One region of the Paraburkholderia graminis genome, then DNA from elsewhere that is predicted to be linked to it. Evidence: predicted binding sites of a transcription regulator. Region 1 holds the regulator's gene; each other region holds the start of a gene.

The links. The regulator HrcA, encoded in region 1, represses chaperone genes, less so after heat shock. The targets are predictions, from matches to a motif close to TTAGCACTCNNNNNNNNNGAGTGCTAA.
Region 2: a site for HrcA is predicted at 1,262-1,288, ahead of groES (co-chaperone GroES). Genes of this name have one in related genera too.
Region 3: a site for HrcA is predicted at 929-955, ahead of rpoH (RNA polymerase sigma factor RpoH). Genes of this name have one in related genera too.
Region 4: a site for HrcA is predicted at 911-937, ahead of CUJ91_RS10750 (co-chaperone GroES). Genes of this name have one in related genera too.

What each region holds. Positions count from the first base shown of each region.
Region 1 is NZ_CP024934.1:590,560-592,760, forward strand. Features, by position in the region: gene CUJ91_RS02620 (NAD kinase) at 1-439, opposite strand, end outside; gene hrcA (heat-inducible transcriptional repressor HrcA) at 758-1,777, shown strand; gene hemH (ferrochelatase) at 1,971-2,201, shown strand, end outside.
Region 2 is NZ_CP024934.1:743,523-745,723, reverse strand. Features, by position in the region: gene groL (chaperonin GroEL) at 1-846, opposite strand, end outside; gene groES (co-chaperone GroES) at 899-1,189, opposite strand; gene CUJ91_RS03300 (DoxX family protein) at 1,577-1,948, opposite strand; gene CUJ91_RS03295 (NmrA family NAD(P)-binding protein) at 2,028-2,201, opposite strand, start outside.
Region 3 is NZ_CP024934.1:404,178-406,378, forward strand. Features, by position in the region: gene rpoH (RNA polymerase sigma factor RpoH) at 1-867, opposite strand, end outside; gene CUJ91_RS01815 (acyloxyacyl hydrolase) at 1,228-1,791, shown strand; gene CUJ91_RS01820 (nuclear transport factor 2 family protein) at 1,831-2,201, shown strand, end outside.
Region 4 is NZ_CP024934.1:2,430,203-2,432,403, forward strand. Features, by position in the region: gene CUJ91_RS10745 (sugar ABC transporter ATP-binding protein) at 1-660, opposite strand, end outside; gene CUJ91_RS10750 (co-chaperone GroES) at 961-1,251, shown strand; gene groL (chaperonin GroEL) at 1,270-2,201, shown strand, end outside.

The sequences.
Region 1 (2,201 bases):
CGAGCGCGTGATAGATCGGATTGCCCTGGCGCATGATGCGCGCTTCGAGCAGCACGCGTTCCTCGCGCTCGAAGTTGCCCGCCAGCATTTGCGGCACGGTCACGCTCATGTCGGAGATCGGGATGTCGGTAATGAAGCCCAGCCGTCCGTGATTGATGCCGATGAGCGGCGTGCGGTACGGCGCCAGTTGCCGGCCGATGCCGAGCATCGTGCCGTCGCCGCCGAGCACGACAGCCACGTCGGCGCGCGCGCCGATTTCGGCGGGGCGCAGCGCCGGATAGTCGGTTACGCCGATTTCGGCCGCGGTGTCGGCTTCGAAAACGACCTCGAAGCCGCGCTTCGCGATGCACGTGGCGAGCGCGGTCAGCGGGTCGCGGATGCCCGGCGTATTGTTGCGCCCGACGAGCGCGACAGTCTTGAACTGGCTGGTTACTTGCATGCCGGCATTACACCATAGGTAGGGCCTGAAAAGAACGGGGCCGGGACGCCGCGGCCGGCCGTTCGCAGCGGGCCGTGAGCGCAGTGCGGGATTATCGTTAGAATGGTGAAGCCTTGATGACATGCGCGCCGCGCAAACCGCACCGGCGCGCGGCTGGCCGGACCGTCGGCAACGGGGCCGGCGGCACGCCCGACACAATGCGGCACGTTGTGCTGGAACGAGCGCAAGGCGCGGTCCCGGCGGGCGGCGGGAAATTCGCCGGTGATGGGCGCCGTCGGCGCTCGCGGTAGTCGCCTCATTGAGCTAAAATTTTTCGTCATGCTAGATCCTCGCGCACAAACCCTCCTGAAAACGCTGATCGAGCGCTACATTGCCGAAGGTCAGCCGGTCGGCTCGCGCACGTTGTCGCGCTATTCGGGCCTGGAGTTGAGCCCGGCAACCATCCGCAACGTCATGTCGGATCTCGAGGATCTCGGGCTCGTCATCAGTCCGCATACTTCGGCGGGACGCATTCCCACGCCGCGCGGCTACCGGCTGTTCGTCGACACCATGCTCACGGTCGAATCCGCCGCGGACGAAGAGGCCGTCACCCGCACGGTCAAGACTACGCTGCAGGCAGGCGAGCCGCAGAAAATCGTCGCGGCCGCGGCGAGCGTGCTCTCGAATCTGTCGCAGTTCGCCGGTGTCGTGCTGACGCCGCGGCGCAGTCACGTGTTCAAGCAGATCGAGTTCATGCGGCTGTCGGACAAGCGCATTCTGCTCATCATCGTGACGCCCGAAGGCGACGTGCAAAACCGCATGATGGCGACCCAGCGCGACTTTTCGCCGTCCGAGCTCGTGGAGGCTTCGAACTACATCAACGCGCACTTCGCCGGCCTGTCTTTCGACGAAGTGCGCCGCCGCCTGCGCGAAGAAATCGACCAGTTGCGCGGCGACATGACCACGCTCATGCACGCGGCCGTCACGGCGAGCACGGACGAATCCGACACCGGCGAGACCGTGCTGATTTCGGGCGAGCGCAATCTGCTCGAAGTCGCCGATCTTTCCTCGGACATGGCGCGCCTGCGCAAGCTGTTCGATGTGTTCGACCAAAAGACCAGTCTCCTTCAGTTGCTGGATGTGTCGAGTCATGCGGCCGGCGTGCAGATCTTCATAGGCGGCGAGTCCAACCTCGTGCCTATCGAGGAAATGAGCGTCGTCACCGCGCCCTACGAGGTGAACGGCAAGATCGTCGGCACGCTCGGCGTGATCGGCCCGACGCGGATGGCCTACAACCGGGTCATCCCGATCGTGGACATCACCGCAAGACTGCTTTCGCTCACGCTAAGTCAGCAGTAAGTCAGCAGTAGCGGTCAACGCCGCGGCGGTCGATGCGGCACATCATGCGCGAGCGCGCGCCGCTTGCCAATTAGCCGAACGGCCAGGGGCGCCTGGGGCGCGCGGCCACGAAGGCCGCCGCCATAGGGCGCACCGCTATAATGAATCTCACCTGTTCAACCCTCCGCTCACTGCGGTTACCCGGCTATAGCCTATGCGCTTCGACCTCGAGCGGCCTTCGCAGAACGCCACGTCGCACCGTGTTGCCGTGCTGCTGATCAACCTCGGCACGCCCGACGCGCCAACTCCGCGGGCGGTTCGCCGCTATCTCGCGCAGTTCCTGTCCGACCCTCGGGTGGTCGAGATTCCGGCGCTGCTATGGCAGATCATTCTGCGGTTGCTGATTCTGCCGTTCAGAGGCCGCGCGTCCGCGAAGAAATATGCG
Region 2 (2,201 bases), 150 kb from region 1:
GCCGAAGCCCGGAGCCTTCACAGCAACCGTCTTCAGAATGCCGCGGATGTTGTTCACCACCAGCGTTGCCAGTGCTTCGCCTTCGACGTCTTCTGCGATGATCAGCAGCGGACGGCCAGCCTTGGCGACCTGTTCCAGAACCGGCAGCAGATCACGGATGTTCGAGACCTTCTTGTCGTGCAGCAGCACGAACGGGTTCTCGAGCACGGCAACTTGCTTGTCCGGGTTGTTGATGAAGTACGGCGACAGGTAGCCGCGGTCGAATTGCATACCTTCGACGACGTCAAGCTCGTCTTGCAGCGACTTGCCGTCTTCGACGGTAATCACGCCTTCCTTGCCGACCTTGTCCATTGCTTCAGCAATGCGGTCGCCGATCGACGAGTCGCTGTTTGCCGAAATCGCGCCAACTTGTGCGATTTCCTTGTTGGTCGTGCACGGCTTGCTGATCTTGCGCAGTTCTTCGATTGCGGCCGTAACAGCCTTGTCGATACCGCGCTTCAGGTCCATCGGGTTCATGCCCGATGCGACGTACTTCATGCCTTCGCGGACGATCGACTGAGCTAGGACCGTTGCGGTCGTGGTGCCGTCACCTGCGTTGTCGCTGGTCTTGGAAGCCACTTCCTTGACCATTTGCGCGCCCATGTTCTGGAGCTTGTCTTTCAGTTCGATCTCTTTTGCGACCGACACACCGTCCTTGGTGACCGTCGGGCCGCCGAAGCTGCGTTCCAGGACAACGTTGCGGCCCTTCGGACCCAGCGTGACCTTCACAGCATTCGCGAGGATGTTCACGCCTTCGACCATCTTGGCACGGGCGGAATCACCGAATACGACGTCTTTAGCTGCCATCTTCTAACTCCTTGAATTCTCTGGATATAACCGTGTAAGTAGCGCTTTGCGCTTACTTGTTGACCACGGCCATGATGTCTTCTTCGCGCATGACCAGCAGTTCGTTGCCGTCGACCTTGACGGTCTGGCCTGCGTACTTGCCGAACAGAACGCGGTCGCCAACCTTCACGTCGAGGGCGATTTGTGCGCCCTTATCGTCACGCTTGCCCGGGCCGACGGCCAGGATTTCGCCCTGATCCGGCTTTTCTGCTGCGGCTTCGGGGATCACGATGCCCGACGCGGTCTTGGTTTCTTGATCCAGACGCTTGACGATCACGCGATCATGCAAAGGACGAAGGTTCATACATACTCCTCTCTTGATTGAGACTGAAGAACGCTTGGAAAACCCGGCTGGCCGAGCCAACCGGCGAAGTTGTTAGCACTCTCGTGCGACGAGTGCTAATTATATGGACAGGTGGTGACAAATTCAAGAAGGGAGGGATCGTTGGCGAGTTTCGTCCAACTTTGAAGCTGTTTACTTCAGCTTGAGCCGCGAGCGTGCGCAGCAGGACAAATTACCCTTGTACATACAAGGGCTTACGGTCACGAATCGCCGTAATCCGACGCGGCAACCTTTACGTTTGGCGCGCCAGATTCGATGTGCGAGGCAATCCACGCAAGGTCGGTAAAAACCCTTACTACCCGGAGCTTCAAGCTACGCTGCTTGAAGCTCTTGAGGGCCGCATAAGGTTTAGGCGGCAACCACGGAACCCGCAGCGAGCCGCTTGCGCCAGGCAATCCAGCCGACAACAATCGATAGTATCGCCACGACAAGCGGCGCCACCCCATGTCCGTATTCGCCGTGCACTGTCACGGTTGCCAGCGCGGCCAACATCACGGTGCAGCCGAGCGCCGCGCCCCACAGCCGTGTCCGTGCTCGCGCCAGCAGAACGGCGGTCATAAGTTCCAGCGAACCGGTCACGAAATGGAACCAGTGCGGGTATCCCCACTTCAGGTATTCCTCGAAGATGGATCGCGGGGCGACGATGTTGCTGAGTGATCCCACGACGAAAAAAGCCGCGAGAACCAAAGGTAATATCTGGCGCCAGGAAAACTTGGACATTCGTTCTACCTTCTCCGATGAGGGCGCTGCCGAGCATCAGTGTGGCCGCCTGTCGACGAGCCGATACGAACTGCGCTGTTCATGCCGTGGTGGCCTTGTAGGCCGCCGCAAAGACATCGCGAGGCGATGTCGTGCCCGCGACGTGCTCGGTGCCCGCAACGCCGAGATCCATCCAGCCCGCGTTGACGGCATCGAACATCGCTTCGGCGGGTCCGGTGTGGCCCTTCGGAACGCCGAGCTGTTCGAACGCTGC
Region 3 (2,201 bases), 190 kb from region 1:
CGCCGACACGCCGAACTCGTCCGCCAGTTCGTGCAGCGTCGAGCCGCCCGAACCGTCGTCCTGCACCTTCAGCCAGCGGGCTTCGATGATGCGGCGGCTGCGGGCATCGAGTGCCTCCAGTGCCGTCGCGATACCGTCGCTCTGCAGCTTGTCGCGCTGACGAGAGGCCAGCACGGCGGTCGGCTCGCTGTGCGAGTCGGCGAGATACGCAATGGGCGCGTACGACTCTTCGCCGTCTTCAACCTGGCCTTCCAGCGCGATGTCGCCGCCCGACAGGCGCGTTTCCATTTCCGCTACTTCTTCGCGCTTGACGTTCAGTTCCTTGGCGAGACCTTCGATCTCGTCCGGCGTGAACGAGCCCAGGCCCTGCTTGTGGCTGCGCAGATTGAAGAACAGCTTGCGCTGCGCCTTGGTCGTGGCGACCTTCACCATGCGCCAGTTGCGCAGAATGTATTCGTGGATCTCGGCCTTGATCCAGTGCATCGCGTACGACACCAGACGCACGTTCTGTTCGGGATCGAAGCGCTTCACGGCCTTCATCAGGCCGATGTTGCCTTCCTGGATCAGGTCGGCGTGCGGCAGCCCGTAGCCGAGATAGTTGCGCGCGATCGAAACGACCAGCCGCAGGTGCGACAGCACGAGCCGGCGCGCGGCCTCGAGGTTGTCGTGCTCGCGGAATTCTGTGGCGAACTGGCGTTCTTCTGCCGGCGTCAGCATCGGAATCCGATTTACGGCCTGGATGTAGGCGTCGATGTTGCCCAGTTGACCGGGCAGCAGGGAGGAATGCGAGAGCGCCAGCGCACCTGCCGGAGCGGCCTTAGCCGACGACGGGCTCAGAGTACTCGGAAGGGTCAATGCATGGCTCACGTGGAAAACTCCTTTGGAATCAGGCAAAAGCTTGTTCAGGTAACGACTCCAGCGTTGGATGTTAGCACTCTCGTTTTCCGAGTGCTAATACTTAGAGGCCGTAGGGGCTTCCAAGTTCCGTAAATTCCTATCGACATCAAAGCTTCAATAGCCATGATACGCCCCTTCAAAGCGCAATGCAGAGACGTATTAATTACCTGACAAAGCGCCTTCATTTATCACTTTCGACCGATTTTTTCACTTTTTAACGTCAGTAATTGCGAAAATTTAAGTTTCTTAAGATGATCCGCCGACTTCGGATTCTCTTTAGAATAAGCAAGACTGTTACAGATCGTTCAACCTGTTGAGCTCGGGTGTCAGATGAACAACAAAAAGAATGTCGTGCGTGGACTGGCTCTAAAAAGCGTCTGCGCGGCCCTGCTGTTTGGCCTTTCAGGCGTCGCCGCGGCGGATCAGTTCGGAATCCAGGTCGCCGGCGGCCTCGGCGATCATCATGTCAAGAAGCTGGATCTCGGCTTTGTGTGGGACCCGAATCTCACGTGGTGGCAGATCGGCGACTGGCATTTCGCGCTGATCGGCGAGGCGCACGTGGCCTGGTGGCATACGAACGAAGGCAATGTGCACGAGAACATCGGCGAAATCGGTGTGACGCCTATCATTCGCTTCATCAAAGGATCGGGAACGATCCGGCCTTTCGTCGAGGCCGGCGCGGGCGTGCGGCTTCTGTCGAGCCCGAGAATCTCTTCGACCTTCACGCTTTCCACGGCGTTCCAGTTCGCCGATATGGCGGGCGTCGGCGTGCAATTCGGCGGCCGTCAGCAGTACCAGGCCGGCTACCGCTTCCAGCATGTGTCGAACGGCGGTATCAAAGAGCCGAATCCTGGTATAAATTTCCACCAGCTATATCTGCAATATAACTTCTGACCGTGGCCGCTACGGCTCACCGGTACAAGGGGCTGAGCAATGGCGGCAAAGACAATCGAGGCGATTCGCGGGCTGGAGCGGGAACGCTTTCGCGCAATGGTCGACGGCGACGGGCAGTCGCTCGACGCGCTGCTCGCCGACAACCTGAGCTACGTCCACACGAACGGCAAGCGCGAAACGAAGCAGCAGTTCATCGACGGCATTACGGGCGGACGCCGCCGCTACCGGCAGATCGAAGTGCAGACGCAGGACGTGCTGCCGGTCGGGCGGGAAACCTGCGTCGTGACGGGCCGCGCGCTGATCGAGATGGAAGCGAATAACGGCGCGCTGCTTTTCCCCATTGCCTACACGGCGATCCATACGCAGGAAGAGGGCCAGTGGCGCCTCATTGCGTGGCAGGCAACGCGCTG
Region 4 (2,201 bases), 1.8 Mb from region 1:
GTCGCGCACAATCGTCACGCGCTGCGCAATACGACGCAGGTCGCCGAGCCGATGCGATACCAGCAGAATCGCAACACCTTCATCGCGCAAGCGCTCGAGCAACGCAAAGAGACGCTCGGCCTCCGGCTCGGACAGACTGGCCGTGGGTTCATCGAGAATCAGCAGCGCCGGTCGCGTAGCCAAAGCACGCGCCAGCGTCACGAGCTGCTGCGCGGCGAGCGACAGCGACGCCAAGGGCGCAGCCAGATCGGCGTCCAGCCCTACCCGCGCGGCCAACGGCGCTGCGTCACGAATGCGCGCTGCCGGCGGCGCGCGCCACGGCGAGGCCGGATCGCACAGGCGGTCGAGCAACAGGTTGTCCGCTATGGAAAGCGTCGGCACCACCGCATCAGCAATGGACTGGTGGACGGTGGCAATGCCGAGCTGTTTCGCGTGATGCGGCGACGCGGGCTGGAACGGCTCGCCACGCAAGCTCAGATTGCCGCCGTCGGGGCGATAAACCCCACTCAAGATTTTGACCAGTGTGGATTTGCCCGCGCCGTTGGCGCCCATCAGCGCGACGACTTCACCGGCGCTGATCGAGAAGTCGACGGAATCGAGCGCCAGCGTGGGGCCGAAGCGTTTCGAAACGGCGGCGACGGTCAGAATGGGAACGGCCATCGAAGAGCGCGCAGCGTGACTGCGCTCGTAGCGAATGACCGACCATCGTAGCTAGCGGATATCAGCCGGCCAACGAAGCGTTGCTCATATCGATAGTGTGGCCGCTTTCTCTTCCCTGGCCCGATATCGGCCCGGAGACCGAACGGCAAGCAACGGGCGACTAGCCTCCACCCAAATGCCAAACGCGCATAACCTTCGATGAATCGCTTATTGGAGCAACGCGCGCTCTTCTTTCTATACTCGATTCCGGTCAGCACTCACCAACGACGAGTGCCAAAACTCACACGCGGATATCGAACCATGAGCCTACGTCCTTTGCATGACCGCCTGATCGTCAAGCGTCTCGACCAGGAAACCAAAACCGCTTCGGGCATCGTGATTCCTGAAAGCGCTGCCGAAAAACCCGATCAGGGCGAAGTTATCGCCATTGGTCCGGGCAAGCGCGATAGCGACGGCAAGCGCGTCGAACCTGACCTCAAGGTCGGCGAGCGCGTGCTGTTCGGCAAATATGCGGGACAGTCGGTCAAAGTCGACGGCAACGAACTGCTCGTGCTGCGCGAAGAAGATGTCGTGGCAGTGGTCACTCAATAACGAACGGAGCGTCAAATCATGGCAGCAAAAGAAATCATTTTCAGCGACGTCGCCCGCTCGAAACTCGTGGAAGGTGTCAACATTCTGGCCAACGCGGTCAAGGTCACGCTCGGTCCGAAGGGCCGCAATGTTGTGCTCGAACGCAGCTTCGGTTCGCCCATCGTGACCAAGGACGGCGTCTCGGTCGCCAAGGAAATTGAATTGCCGGACCGCGTGCAGAACATCGGCGCGCAGCTCGTGAAGGAAGTCGCCTCGCGCACCAGCGACGCCGCCGGCGACGGCACCACCACCGCGACCGTGCTCGCGCAAGCCATCGTCCGTGAAGGACAGAAGTATGTGGCGGCGGGCCTCAATCCGCTGGACCTGAAGCGCGGCATCGACAAGGCCGTGATCGCCGCGATCGACGAGCTCAAGAAGATCAGCAGGCCGACCACGACCAGCAAGGAAATCGCTCAGGTCGCGACGATCTCGGCCAACGGCGAAGAGTCGATCGGCCAGCGGATTGCCGAAGCGATCGACCGTGTCGGCAAGGAAGGCGTGATCACCGTGGAAGACGGCAAGTCGCTCGACGATGAACTCGACGTGGTGGAAGGTCTGCAATTCGATCGTGGCTACCTGTCGCCGTATTTCATCAACGATCAGGACAAACAGGTGGCCGTGCTCGATAACCCGTTCGTGCTGCTGCACGACAAGAAGGTATCGAACATTCGCGATCTGCTGCCGGTTCTCGAACAGGTCGCGAAAGCCGGCCGCCCGCTTCTGATCATCGCGGAAGATGTCGAAGGCGAAGCGCTGGCTACGCTCGTGGTCAACAACATTCGCGGCATTCTGAAGACGGTTGCTGTGAAGGCTCCGGGCTTCGGCGATCGCCGCAAGGCGCTGCTCGAAGACATCGCGATTCTGACCGGCGGCCAGGTGATCGCCGAAGAAACGGGACTGTCGCTCGAAAA